DNA from 3 places in the Bacillus sp. JK106 genome. Region 1 is predicted to be linked to each of the others. Evidence: riboswitches for the same ligand, from Rfam matches in the RefSeq annotation. Region 1 holds a riboswitch; each other region holds the start of a gene.
What was found. Region 1 has a riboswitch for thiamine pyrophosphate ahead of ACWJJS_RS08775 (acetylornithine deacetylase). Riboswitches for the same ligand answer to the same signal wherever they lie in the genome.

Region 1 (4,671 bases):
AATGGCGGTGCATATTTTTCCCACCCGAGGAGATACTTAACGTTGTACAGCAGCTCCTAGTGGGAGGGAAAAACGTGTCAAGAAATAAAGTCGAAATTTGCGGGGTGGATACCTCCAAATTACCGGTGCTCAAGAATGAAGAGATGAGAAAGCTGTTTAGGCAATTGCAGGATGAGGGCGATGATTCAGCGAGGGAAAAGCTTGTAAACGGCAACCTGCGCCTTGTCTTAAGCGTCATTCAGAGGTTTAACAACAGAGGAGAGTATGTTGATGACTTATTTCAGGTCGGCTGCATCGGACTAATGAAATCCATTGATAATTTTGACCTAAGCCATAATGTTAAGTTTTCAACATACGCTGTACCGATGATCATCGGAGAAATCCGCAGATATTTGCGGGATAACAATCCGATCCGCGTCTCGAGGTCGCTTCGCGATATCGCATATAAAGCGCTTCAAGTAAGAGAGCGGTTAATCAGTGAGACAAGCAGGGAGCCGACAGCAGAGGAAATCGCCAAAGTTCTTGAAGTGCCCCATGAAGAAATTGTGTTTGCCCTTGACGCCATCCAGGATCCGGTTTCACTGTTTGAGCCGATTTATAATGACGGCGGCGATCCGATCTACGTGATGGACCAGATCAGCGATGAGCGCAACAAGGATACACAATGGATTGAGGAGCTCGCTCTGAAAGAAGGCATGAGAAGACTGAACGAACGGGAAAAAATGATTTTGCGAAAGCGCTTTTTCCAAGGGAAAACCCAAATGGAAGTCGCTGAAGAAATCGGGATATCCCAAGCTCAGGTCTCAAGGCTTGAAAAGGCAGCCATTAAACAAATGAATAAGAATATCCATCAATAACGGAAAAAGCCTTTAAACTTTGTTTAAAGGCTTTTTTCATGCGATGGTTTACGTTTGCAAAAAAGTGATGTATTCTAATGTGTAAAAGTTTTTAGAAAATTTAAATAAAGTAAACGGGGGAAACTGCAATGATTTTACAGCTGGACAGTGTGTCATTAAAAAGAAACGGGAAATGGATTTTGAAAGATATCAACTGGCGCGTTGAGAAAAACGAAAATTGGGTGCTGTACGGATTAAACGGAGCCGGAAAAACGGCTTTGCTGAATATGTTATGCTCTTATTACTTCCCCACTTCAGGAGAGATGCAGGTGCTCGGCCATCAATTCGGCAAAACAGAGCTCGGTGACAGGCTCAGAAGGAAAATCGGCCTTGTTTCGGCAGGTCTTCAGCACAAATTATATGCCGCGGACTCCGCTTTTGAAATCGCCCTCAGCGGCGCGTACGCCTCAATCGGGCTGTACGAAACTCCGAGTGAGCAGGTAAGGGAAAAAGCGATCGGTCTTCTGAAGGATTTGGGCGCCATCAGTTACGCCGACAGACGGTATGAAACATTATCACAAGGGGAAAGACAAAGAGCGCTGATTGCGCGGGCGCTTATGGCTGATCCGGAACTGCTGATTTTGGACGAACCCGTGACGGGTCTTGATTTTATGGCAAGGGAGCAGCTGCTGGACACGATTACGTCGATCGCCGAAAAAGAAAATGCACCGTCCATCCTTTATGTCACCCATCACGCTGAAGAAATTCTGCCGGTATTTGATCAGGCGCTGCTTTTAAAACAAGGCGAGGTGTTCGCCTCCGGGAAAATCAGGGACATGCTTTCTGACGAGCGGCTTACAGCGTTTTTCGATACGCCTGTCAATGTCTTATGGAACAATGGCCGCCCGTTTTTAACACGTGCAAAAGCGGCATCATCCGTCAAATAACATCAATTCACCCTGGGGGTGCTGCTGACATGCAGCTGAGAGAGACGTTGGTCTCAACCCTTAACGGACCTGATCCGGATCATGCCGGCGGAGGGAAGCGGTGAAAAAAGCGGAGGAAGATCCGTTTTTTACCCGTTTCATTTTAATGAAACGGGTTTTTTGATACAGCCAAAGGGGAGATTTCCAATGCATCAGATTGATATGCTGTTACACCAGGCGGATAAACGGCGGGGCGATTTAATACAAATAGCTGAAAGGTTGATCGCCTTTCCGACACCGGCTCCGCCTGCAAGAAATACAACAGAAGCCCAAAAGTGGGTGGCCGGCTTTTTAAAAGAAACGGGCTGCTCGGTCGATATGTGGGATGTGTATCCGGAAGATCCGAATGTAGTCGGTGTTTTAAAAGGGACAGATTCAAGCAGGCATCAAAGCCTGATTTTAAACGGACACATTGATGTGGCAGAAGCCGGGGGCGAAGACTGGAACTCTGACCCGTTTCAGCCGCTCGTAAAAGACGGCATGCTGATCGGAAGGGGCGCCGCTGATATGAAAGGGGGTTGGGCGTGTGTTCTTTTCTCTCTGAAGCTGATCCATGATGCCGGCATTAAGCTTCCGGGCGACCTCATTGTACAGTCTGTAATCGGAGAAGAAGTCGGCGAGGCGGGGACGCTGGAATGCTGCAAACGCGGCTATCACGCGGATTTTGCGGTTGTCGCGGATACGAGCAGCCTGCATATTCAGGGGCAGGGCGGTGTCATCACCGGCTGGATAGAATTGAAAAGCAAACAAACATTTCATGACGGCATGAGGCGCAATATGATTCATGCGGGCGGAGGCACATTCGGAGCGAGCGCCATCGAAAAAATGGCGAAAATCATCACTGCCTTGGGAGAGCTGGAGCGTCACTGGGCGGTAACGAAAAGCTATCCCGGCATTGCGCCCGGCACCAATACGATCAACCCCGCCGTCATTGAAGGCGGAAGACACGCAGCGTTTGTCGCCGATGAATGCCGGTTATGGATCACCGTCCACTTTTATCCGAACGAAACGCACGAACAAGCAGCTGCAGAAATCGAAGACTATATTAATCGTGTCGCTGACAGTGATCTGTGGCTCAAAGAAAACAGGCCGGTGTTCAAATGGGGCGGATCTTCGATGATTGAAGACAGAGGAGAGGTGTTCCCGGCGCTGGAAATCGATCCGCATCATCCGGCAGTTTCTGTCTTGGCTGCATCACACTCAGCCGTCAAAAAACAGGAGCCCGTCATTGATGTTTCCCAAACCGTAACAGACGGAGGGTGGCTTTATCAGGCCGGGATTCCGAGCGTCATATACGGCCCCGGCGATTTAAAAAACGCCCACTCCGTAAACGAGGAAGTGTCCGTTGATGAGCTTATGGACTATACGAAAATCATGCTGAGATTTATTCTCGACTGGTGCAGCCGCAAAAAAGATTGCCCGATGTGACAAGGTTCAGCCCGGCCGTTCATATAATAGGAAAAAGAACGGGCAAAGGGCGTGATACGGATGATCAGCATATCTGAATTTCAAATAAAAGATGTGGTAAACGTGTCGAACGGAAAAAAACTCGGAAGCATCGGGGATATTGATATTAACGTGACAACGGGAAAAATTCAGGCGATTATTTTAGGCGGCAGCGGAAAAGTTCTCGGTTTTTTCGGAAAAGAAGAGGAAATGATCATTCCTTGGCGAAATATAGTTAAAATTGGGGAAGATGTCATCTTAGTGCGTGTAAATGAACCAAAGGGGGGAGCGTAATCCTCCCTTTACTTGTAAAAAGCCGGAAATCTCAATGTTTCCGGCACATTTATTTATCTCATTTTTCAATCAGCCGCTAAACGTATGCTTAAAATTGTGTTAAAATGAGTGGGAAATTACGCTTTTTTAATGTTTGTCGAAAGGTTGGATCTCCATGAATACATATCACCCGTTTAGTCTTACCACCCCCTCGGCACTCATGATAGAAGACTGGAACTGTGTGAATCAGCTTAACACAAAGGTCATCGCCGGATTCACAACGAAAAACGGCGGTGTCAGCAATCCTCCGTATGAGTCATTAAATACCGGATTGCACGTCCGGGACGAAGCTCATGATGTTGTGACAAACCGTGAAGTCATAGCGTCCTTATGCGGTACTGATCTGGATTCCTGGGTGTTTGCCGACCAGACACATGAAAACCGCGTCCGGCGCGTGACAGCCGGGGATAAAGGAAAAGGAGCGAGAGACTATTCTTCCGCATTCCGCGGGACGGACGGGCTCTACACGAAAGATGCGAATCTTTTTTTGGCCCTTTGTTTTGCGGACTGTGTGCCCTTGTATTTTTATGACCCGGTGAAATCCATTATCGGCGCTGCCCATGCCGGATGGAAGGGGACGGTCAAACAAATCGGACGCATCATGACGGAACGCTGGGTAAACGAAGAAGGCTCCCGTTTAACAGATATTCAGGCTGTCATCGGTCCGTCCATCAGCGCGGGAAGCTATACAGTCGACGACCGCGTCATCAATGAAGTGCGGGCGCTGCCCTTTACGGCTGAATCCGCCATATGCGAAACGGAAAAAGGCCAGTATCAGCTTGATTTAAAAGAGGTCAACCGTCTTCTTCTGATACATTGCGGCATTCCGGAAGAAAACATTTCAGTCAGCGGTCTATGCACCGAACGAGAGCATGAACTATTCTTTTCACACCGCCGCGACAAAGGGAAAACGGGACGCATGATGTCCTTTATCGGAATGAAGGAGGCATAAGATCTTGCGTGTTGCTGATCAATTACGACATATAAACGAAAGAATAAACGAAGCATGTAACAGATCGGGCCGAAGCCCCGAAGATGTAACCGTCATCGCGGTTACAAAATACGTATCA
Region 2 (4,671 bases), 390 kb from region 1:
CTTCAGAATGGACGGGCGTTCCGTCTTTCACTTCATATCCGAGCTTTTGCATTAAGGCGATCATTTCGTCATAACATCCGTGTATATCGCTGATGATGTCGTAAGCCATTCGTGTCAGCCTCCTTATTAACGGTTTTTTATTTATTATGGGGCTAATTCCTATACCTAATTACGCTGTTTTTGCACAAATTAAAAAAGAATTAAAGAAATAAAGCCTTATCACTTTTTTTTCGCGTTCAGCCTTGTTAGAATATGCGTTATGTTTTTAAAAAAAAGTAAGGTTTCGCCCGCTTAAAGCGGGCTTTTATAACCCTTGTTTTAAGGAGGTATTTACAAATGGAACACACATCAGTCGCATCTTTAGTCGTCGTTTTGATCGTCGCTTTTTTGACGCCGCTCCTTTTACATCGGTTTAAGCTCAGCATCCCCGTCGTCGTCGCGGAGATCATCATGGGGCTTATTATCGGAAAAAGCGGCCTGAATCTTGTCGTTCAGGGAGACACGTGGCTGGAGACGCTGTCTGTTCTCGGCTTTATCTTTTTAATGTTTTTAAGCGGCTTGGAAATTGATTTTTCTTCATTTGAGAAAGGGAAGAAAAAACAATTCCTTCCGAACGGCAAGGAAGCGCCCAACACGTTTTCTGCCGCACTGATTATCTTTTTCGGCATCTTTATTTTATCATTGCTGCTGTCCTATGCCTTTGTATTAGCCGGTTTTATACAAAACGCATTTTTAATGACGCTTATTATTTCGACGATATCACTCGGTGTGGTGGTCCCGACTTTAAAAGAAGAACGGATCATGAACTCCAATATCGGCCAGATTATCCTGCTTGTCGCCGTTATCGCGGACTTGGCTACAATGATTCTGCTCGCTTTCTTCTCTTCTCTTTACGGAGAAGACAGCGGAAATATGTGGCTTCTGTTGATTCTCTTTGCCGCGGGGGTCGTGCTGTATTTCTTCGGCAGGATCTTTAAACATCGTTCATTTGTGCAGTCGATGTCTAAAGGCACTGTGCAGATCGGCACGAGAGCCATTTTCACACTGATTATCGTGCTTGTCGCTTTATCGGAATCTCTCGGGGCGGAAAATATTCTCGGCGCGTTTTTGGCAGGCGTTCTGGTATCGCTTCTGTCTCCGAATAAAGAAATGGTGGAACAGCTGGATTCCTTCGGCTACGGGTTTTTAATTCCGATCTTTTTCGTCATGGTCGGGGTGAAATTGGACATTTGGACGCTTTTCCAAGATCCGAAAACATTAACGATGATTCCGCTTCTTCTGCTTGCGCTGTTTATCAGCAAAATGTTCCCGGTGTTTTATTTAAAGAAATGGTACGACAAAAGAACCGTGTTTGCTTCGGGCTTTTTGCTGACGTCCACGCTGTCGCTTGTTATCGCGGCGGCTACGATCGGAGAAAGGCTCCACATTATCAGCGCCAATATGTCCGGCGCGCTGACTTTAGTTGCGGTTATTGCCAGCATCATCACGCCGATCGGCTTTAAGAAATTATTCAAACGGCAAAGCGCGCCGCAGGAAAAAAAGCGCATTACATTTATCGGCGCCAATCAAATGACGCTCCCGGTTACGCTGGAATTGCCAGAGGAGGAATATGAAGTACGGGTCGTCCATGTGTATCAGGAAAATGCCGGGGAAACGCTTGCGGAATCCGTTTTTTCAGTTGACACGATTTCTGATTACGAGCCCGGCACGCTTGAGTCGCACGGTATTTTTAAAACGGATATTCTTGTCGTGGCGACGGGAAATGAAGATGTGAACGCTGAAATCGCCTTACTAGCGAAAGAGAAAGGGACTGAGCGTATCATCGCAAGCGTCGGCTCGGTTGAGCATGAAACAAAACTGAAAGAAGAGGGCATCAGTATTTTTTCTATCCTTATGTCTACAAAAACGCTGCTGCGCGCGTTAATTGAGGCGCCGGGCGTGATGAGCCTCCTGACGAATGAGGAGTCTTCGTTATATCAGATCAATCTGGAAAACCCGGCGTATAACGGCATCATTCTGCGGGAATTTCCGCTGATGGGCGATGTGATTTTCGTCCGGATTTTCAGAGGTGTGGACAGCATCGTTCCGCACGGAGACACGCGGCTGAAAACAGGAGACCGTCTCATCGTCACGGGCTCGCGCAACTACGTGTCGGAACTGAGAAAAATCCTTGAAGCTTGACCAAATTGCAATTCGTGATAATATAGAAGGCATAACAAATAAATCATTAATCGTATGACCACTAGGGGTGTCCTTCATAAGGGCTGAGATAAAAGTGAGACTTTTAGACCCTCATAACTTGAACAGGTTCAGACCTGCGTAGGGAAGTGGAGCGGTATTTTTTTGGGGTTCCTTTTATCCATTTAAATTCCAAACCACTTTTCCGATGCGGGAAAGTGGTTTTTTTATTTTATCAGGGGGGAAGACATGATGACATTTTCTGAAGAATGCAGACAGGCGGCTGCCGAATGGTGGGACGGAAGTTTTGTTCATCCGTTTGTAACGGGAATCGGTGACGGAAGCCTGCCGATTGACCGTTTCAGCTATTACGTGCTGCAAGATTCCTACTATTTGACGCATTTTGCAAAAGTTCAGGCGTTCGGCGCCGCATATGCCGAAGACTTGTTTACGACGGGCAGGATGGCGGGCCACGCTCAAGGGACATATGAAGCGGAAATGGCGCTGCACCGCGAGTTTACGGAGCTTTTAGGAATTACGGAAGAAGAGCGTGCGGCATTTAAACCGGCACCGACCGCCTATTCTTATACGTCTCATATGTACAGATCGGTGATGAGCGGCAATTTTGGAGAAATATTAGCTGCGCTTCTGCCCTGTTATTGGCTTTATTATGAAGTCGGCGAACACTTAAAAGAGTGCAAACCGGAGCATCCGATTTATGAAAAATGGGTCGGTACATACGGCGGAGACTGGTTCAGACAGCAGGTCGAAGAACAGATCAGCCGTTTTGATGAGATTGCTGAAAACAGCACAGAGGAAATCCGTGCAAAAATGAAAGAGAATTTTGTGATTTCAAGCTATTATGAATATCAATTTTGGGGAATGGCTTATCAAAAAGAAGGCTGGTCCGAGAAGGACGGAAAAGAGGTGGAATCCTTTGGAGCTGCACGCGGTAACTGATAATCGCAAACCCGTTGCCGAGCTGGCCGAGGATATTCTATCGATTCAGCGCGAAGTGAGCTTTATCCATATCCGTGAGCGGGATAAAACAGCGGGAGAGATCATGCAGCTTTTGTCCCTTTTGAAAAAGGGCGGTGCGGATAAGGACAAATTGATCATCAATGACAGGGCGGATATCGCGCTTTTTGCCAACATACACCGTGTTCAGCTTCCGTCCCGCAGCTTTTCCGTAAAACAGGTGCGAAGCAGATTTCCCCATCTTCATATCGGACGTTCGGTTCATTCGCTGGAAGAAGCCATCCAAGCTGAAAAGGAAGATGCGGATTATGTGGTGTTCGGCCATATATTTGAAACCGAATGTAAACAAGGACTTGAAGCAAGAGGCATCAGCCTGCTTTCAGAGATCAAACGCACGCTTTCCATCCCCGTTATCGCAATCGGCGGAATGACACTGCAGACGATCGGACACACAAAGCAGGCGAAGCCGGACGGAATTGCCGTCATGTCAGGCATTTTCTCAGCTGAAAATCCTGAGGAGGCGGCAAAACGGTATGCACGCGCGGTAAGGGAGGCCGATTATGAAGAAACACTATGATACGGCGGTGATCGGCGGCGGAATTATCGGGTGCGCCATTTCTTATGAGCTGGCGAAGACGCAGCAGAACGTTGTCTTGTTTGAAGGCGGAGAAGTCGGCCGAAAAACGACAAGCGCTGCCGCGGGAATGCTGGGCGCTCATGCGGAATGTGAAAAACGGGATGCGTTTTTTGATTTTGCCATGCACAGTCAAAGGCTGTATGAAGCGGCGGGGCAAGAGCTTGAGGAAGTTTGCGGCATTGACATCAGGCGCCATAACGGCGGAATGCTTAAACTGGCGTATACCGAAGAAGATATCGCCCGTTTACGGAAGATGGATGATCTGCCTTCCGTCACTTGGCTTTCAGCGGAAGATGCCCTTGAAAAAGAGCCTTACGCTTCAAAAGACATTCTCGGCGCCAGTTTTATAAAAGACGATGTCCATGTCGAACCGTACTATGTTTGCAAAGCGTATGCAAAAGGGGCGCGGCGCTATGGCGCTCACATATATGAGCATACACAAGCCACCTCCGTAAAACGGGTGAACGGAGAATACTGCATCACAACGTCCGGCGGGGATGTTTATGCTGACAAAGTCGCAGTTGCAAGCGGTGTATGGAGCGGCCGGTTTTTCAGCCAGCTCGGCTTGGGACAGCCTTTTTTTCCTGTGAAAGGAGAATGCCTTTCCGTGTGGAATGACGATACCCCGCTGACCAAAACCCTTTACCATGATCATTGTTATGTCGTCCCGAGAAAAAGCGGCCGGCTTGTCATCGGCGCCACGATGAAACAGGGTGACTGGAGCGATACGCCTGACATCGGAGGAATTGAGGCCGTCATTGCAAAAGCGAAAACCATGCTTCCCGCCATCGAACATATGAAAATAGACCGGTTTTGGGCGGGGCTCAGGCCGGGAACAAGAGACGGCAAGCCGTTTATCGGGCAACACCCTGAAGACA
Region 3 (4,671 bases), on a different contig from region 1:
GATTCCAGAGGACTTTGCTGCTGCAAAGACTATAAAAAAAATCGTATTGGGACAGCATGATCAAATATAGCGATTGAATGGCTGAAACACAAAATATTAACGTTTCAGCTTGTCATAGTGCAGTTGATGCGATGCTTTATTCCACAACTTTTCAACAGCAAATGTGGTTTTTTGTCTGACCATTTTAATTGATTGGCAGTCAGTGAACATGAATTTGTAATAAATTTATCCTTGCTCCTCCTACTAAGCGGCATTAACTGTCAAGTTTCTGTTTCTCTTCAAACCATTTGCGAAGCTGATTAATATGAGCTTGATGATATCTATTATGGTCTGCCATATGCCATATTCCCCATTGAATGGTTGCTTGTTTATCTGCTTCATAATCTACTGTGTGATTCAGCTGATCGTCAGTTAGCTGATAACAAACAGACTTAAACATGCTGAATACTTCTTCATAATCAGTGAGAATTTGTTTTAATGAAACACCGGAAATGAAAGGGATCTTATTGTTCTGATCTAACATTGGTCCATACTTCTCTTCAAGCTGCTTTGGTATCGGTTCACCCTTTATTCTAAATATCCAGTTGAGATCAACATATGCTAAGTGTCTTATTAGCTGAGCTGTACTATTGTATGTTTGATTTGGTCCTTTATAATCGATCTCTTGCTGTGACATGTCTGACACAATGGATATTAAGCGGCAGTAATTTTCATTAACGGCAGAATACAGCATTCCCACAAGATGATCCATGTGCGTTTCACCTTTTAAATCTAAAATCATAAAACCCCGCCTCATTAGTACAATTTTTATATTTAGTTTGCCTTATTACTCTTATTTGTCAAGCAATCCAAAGAATGAATCGCTATAGGATGAAGCAATGAAGCAGGCTCTCTTTGCCTGCTTTTTTTTGTGTGTCGGCCTTTACATCTGACATGTTGAATTATCTGAAACTGTACCTTTTTAAATGTCAGACAGTGTTATATGATACTCTGCAGATATTCAAGAATATGTACTTGGAGGACATTCTCATGCGAAATTTTAATGTTGCTATCCCTACGCCTTTTCATGAAGATGAAAGTTTATATTTAGAAGGATTTGATGCTATTGTCGAACATTTGAAAAACAGCGGTATTAATTCGTTACTCATATGCGGCACGACTGGTGAACAGCATTCACTCAGCATAGATGAGCGCCTTCAGATCATTGAGTATGTTAATCAGCGAAAATTTGAAGATGTTGAACTGATGTTCGGGGTTTCAGCCGTAAGAACCAGTGATGCCGTCAAACTGATGAAACACATTGAGAAAACCAATATTGATTCTGTATTGATTGGTTTTCCTCCTTATATAAGACCGACACAGCAGCAAGCCGTTTATTACGTTGACGAACTTCTCAGTCATACCTCTAAAGAGGCTGTGCTTTATAATAACCCCGGCCGGACCGGTTTTAATCTGAGTGAGAAAGCGCTTAAAGACTTAATAAGCCGGCATCCCGGGATAAGGGGGCTGAAAGAAGGAGGAGACGTTCTGCGTCATAAACAAACAGAGTTCCCTGATCACTTTATTTTGTTTGCGGCAGGGGACGTTGAATTTCCGAAGATGCTGAGTAACGGGTGTAACGGCCTGTCAAGCATGGCCGGAAATGTCTATCCTGAAGAAATCAGAGAAAGCTTCAGCATCTTATCAGAAAATAAACCGATCAATCTGGATCGAATAAACGATCTGATTGATGAAGTGACAAATCATCATACTGTCATGAATATAAAAAATCACTATAAGAAGATTGGGATTCCAGCAGGCAGCTGCCGGTCACCTATGATATCAAGTTAAGTGAAGTGTATTTTTGATCATAGGCATAATCAAAAGGAATGTATTCCGGCGGTGATACGGCTTCACGGAAGAAAATGACACGCTTTATTATGATTCATTCATCAATTGACTTCATATTATTTCATTTGATAACATAAATTGGTTATTGTCATTAAAAAAGGATACCCGTTTTTATAAGAAGGAGTCATAACGTTGCTGAAAAGGTTTTTTCTTGTTTTTCTTACGCTGATGATGTCTATATTTGCTGTATTCGCGGCGGCTGAAGAGTCTCCCGGCGATCGTGTCATTTCTTTTGACGAGCCTATGATTTTATTGATCTCACTCGGAATCATTTTATGTTTGTTCATTCCGCCATTCGTCATGTCCTTTTTTAGCAGCTTGGTTGTGAGAATCATATCCGGAGTCTATCAATGTTTTATCGTTCTCACGTTTGCGGGCCTCATTCCGATTGGATTTCTGATTCCCCATGGCTTTTTGACAATTCTTGCTGCCGTTCTGGGGACTTTGGTCAGTTCAGCGAGTGTGGCCGTGACCTTATTCGTTGGCAGGAAAAAAGAGGCCGGAAGGTTTTAAAACTAGTGGGTAAGCTGCAATATTGAAGAGGAATCCCAGTGATATCCGCAGCGCTTTTTGCCGGTCATTGTTTGACTATTTATATGGAATAGCATAGAATTAAAGTAAATATTTATAAAAAGTCACTAGGGGAGCTTTAATAGCTGAGAAGAGACAATACGTCCTGACCCTTTGAACCTGATTTGGTTAATACCAGCGTAGGGAAGTGAAAAATTAGAGAGATTCTTTATCTTATCTATATTTAAGCCACTTTCCATAGAGGAAAGTGGCTTTATTTATTTTGAAAGGGTGATATGAAGTGGCGACGAAAAAAGTTTTTCTGGCAGGGCCTTTTAAAAGTTTAGTAGATGAGAAAACTGGATTGATGAGTACGTATGAGAGAGGAAAGCTGGAATCATTAATTTCCTTTTTTGAGAATGAAGGATGGCTGGTTCATAATGCTCACAAGCGGGAAGGGTGGGGGAAAGATTTCATGACACCCCTTCAATGCACTAAAATTGATTTTGATGAAATAAGCACTTGCGACCTTTTTGCAGCATTCCCCGGATCACCCGCTTCTCCCGGAACACATATAGAAATTGGATGGGCTTCTGCCTTGAAAAAAAAGATCGTGCTATTTCTAGAAAAGGACAAGGATTATGCTTTCTTAATTCAAGGGTTAAATGCAGTGGCGGATGTTGAGTACATCAGCTATAAAGATACAGATGATTTATTAGAGAACATTAAAAATATCTTTGCAGCATATAAGGCGGAATCTCAATGAGAAAGAGAACTTTTCATGAAGCATATACGGAAACGCTGTATGACATCTATCACAACCCTGAATTTTTCAATTCACCGCGCGGACAAAAAAGCAGAGAACAATTGAACTACCATCTGACTCTGGAAAATCCAATAGAACGTGTCACTTATTTATCCTCAAGAAAAACCAATATCGTGTTTAATTTTGCTGAAGTGTTATGGTATTTATCGGGGAGTAACGACTTAGATTTTATCAGTTATTACAATAAAAAAATGCCTTCATATTCAATGAATAAAAAAACATTAACAGGCACTGCGTATGGGCCTAAAATATTTGAATTCGGAAATGCAAAACTAAATCAATGGAATAGAATAAAAAATCTTTTGACACAAGAAGATATTGATTCAAAAAGGGCATTTATTCAAATATTCGATGCTTCGGAACTCTTCGTTTCAGAAAATATAGATGTTTCCTGCACAATCGGTTTGCAGTTTTTTGTGAGGGAAGGCGAATTATACATGTCTTCTGTCATGCGTGCAAATGATGCTTTTCGCGGGATGATCAGTGATCTTTTCTCATTTACCTTCATGCAGGAATTAATGGCCAGAGAACTGCGTTTAGAAGTCGGAGAATATTTTCATAATGCGGGATCAATCCATATTTATGATTCAGATCATGAATGGGCGAAAACGGTGCTTGAGGAAGCTGAAAATCACCATGATATTCCGGAATTTGAATTTCCGAAAATGCCTGAGGGAAATAACTGGCCGTCCATTGAAACAGTCTTAAAGTATGAAGAATTACTTAGGAAAGATCACATTTCTATGACAAAAAACGATATTGAAATGCTCGATTTACCTGATTACTGGAAACAGATTCTTTTCCTTTTCAGTATATACCAGCATATTGCATATAAACGGGATATGGATCATTCTCTATTTCAAAGTTTACTTCCTATATATCAATATTTCGTCAGGAATAAGTGGTCTCATTATTTCTCAATTGAGCAAAAGGAGGAAATTCAATGAAAACTTCATGGAAAGAAGACAGTGTTGCTGGTAAATTCGATGCTTATAATGACGTTTTAGAACAAACGTTAGGTTTTGAGTTTGTTTTTCGTACTTTTGATAAAGCGGAGATTAAAAAGGTGCTCGATTTCGGATGCGGTCCGGGAAAGGTAGCTTATAGGCTGGCTGACAGAATAGGCTGCAATGTGATCGCAGTCGATGAATCAAGGAAGATGTTAGATATAGCAAAGGCAAAAAGACAACATCCTCATGTGGACTATCATTTAATTGAACACGATAATCTTTCCTTCTTACCAGATCACTCGGTTGATGCTGCAATGGCCTGTTATGTTTTTATTAATACGGATAGTGACCAGCGTATCAAAGGTATCATAAATGAAATTTTTCGTGTGTTAAAACCAGGAGCTTCATTTGTCATACTCGATACGAATCCTGATTCAACCGGAATTGAATTTTCAACCTTCCGCAATGGAATACCGGGGAAAGAATATTCTTACG

Region 2: it holds a riboswitch for thiamine pyrophosphate, as region 1 does, so the genes downstream of both, tenA (thiaminase II) here and ACWJJS_RS08775 (acetylornithine deacetylase) in region 1, are expected to answer to the same signal.
Region 3: it holds a riboswitch for thiamine pyrophosphate, as region 1 does, so the genes downstream of both, ACWJJS_RS17100 (TIR domain-containing protein) here and ACWJJS_RS08775 (acetylornithine deacetylase) in region 1, are expected to answer to the same signal.

The regions. Positions count from the first base shown of each region.
Region 1 covers NZ_JBSJQC010000002.1:660,599-665,269, forward strand. Annotated here, with positions in the region: gene sigG (RNA polymerase sporulation sigma factor SigG) at 75-857, shown strand; gene ACWJJS_RS08770 (ABC transporter ATP-binding protein) at 986-1,783, shown strand; TPP riboswitch at 1,788-1,896, shown strand; gene ACWJJS_RS08775 (acetylornithine deacetylase) at 1,970-3,250, shown strand; gene ACWJJS_RS08780 (YlmC/YmxH family sporulation protein) at 3,311-3,562, shown strand; gene pgeF (peptidoglycan editing factor PgeF) at 3,717-4,553, shown strand; gene ACWJJS_RS08790 (YggS family pyridoxal phosphate-dependent enzyme) at 4,558-4,671, shown strand, end outside.
Region 2 covers NZ_JBSJQC010000002.1:268,985-273,655, forward strand. Annotated here, with positions in the region: gene prpE (bis(5'-nucleosyl)-tetraphosphatase PrpE) at 1-109, opposite strand, end outside; gene ACWJJS_RS06900 (monovalent cation:proton antiporter family protein) at 337-2,181, shown strand; TPP riboswitch at 2,235-2,343, shown strand; gene tenA (thiaminase II) at 2,431-3,138, shown strand; gene tenI (thiazole tautomerase TenI) at 3,116-3,733, shown strand; gene thiO (glycine oxidase ThiO) at 3,717-4,671, shown strand, end outside.
Region 3 covers NZ_JBSJQC010000004.1:348,428-353,098, forward strand. Annotated here, with positions in the region: gene ACWJJS_RS17085 (DinB family protein) at 254-781, opposite strand; gene ACWJJS_RS17090 (dihydrodipicolinate synthase family protein) at 1,030-1,830, shown strand; gene ACWJJS_RS17095 (hypothetical protein) at 2,023-2,403, shown strand; TPP riboswitch at 2,521-2,624, shown strand; gene ACWJJS_RS17100 (TIR domain-containing protein) at 2,702-3,166, shown strand; gene ACWJJS_RS17105 (thymidylate synthase) at 3,163-4,173, shown strand; gene ACWJJS_RS17110 (class I SAM-dependent methyltransferase) at 4,170-4,671, shown strand, end outside.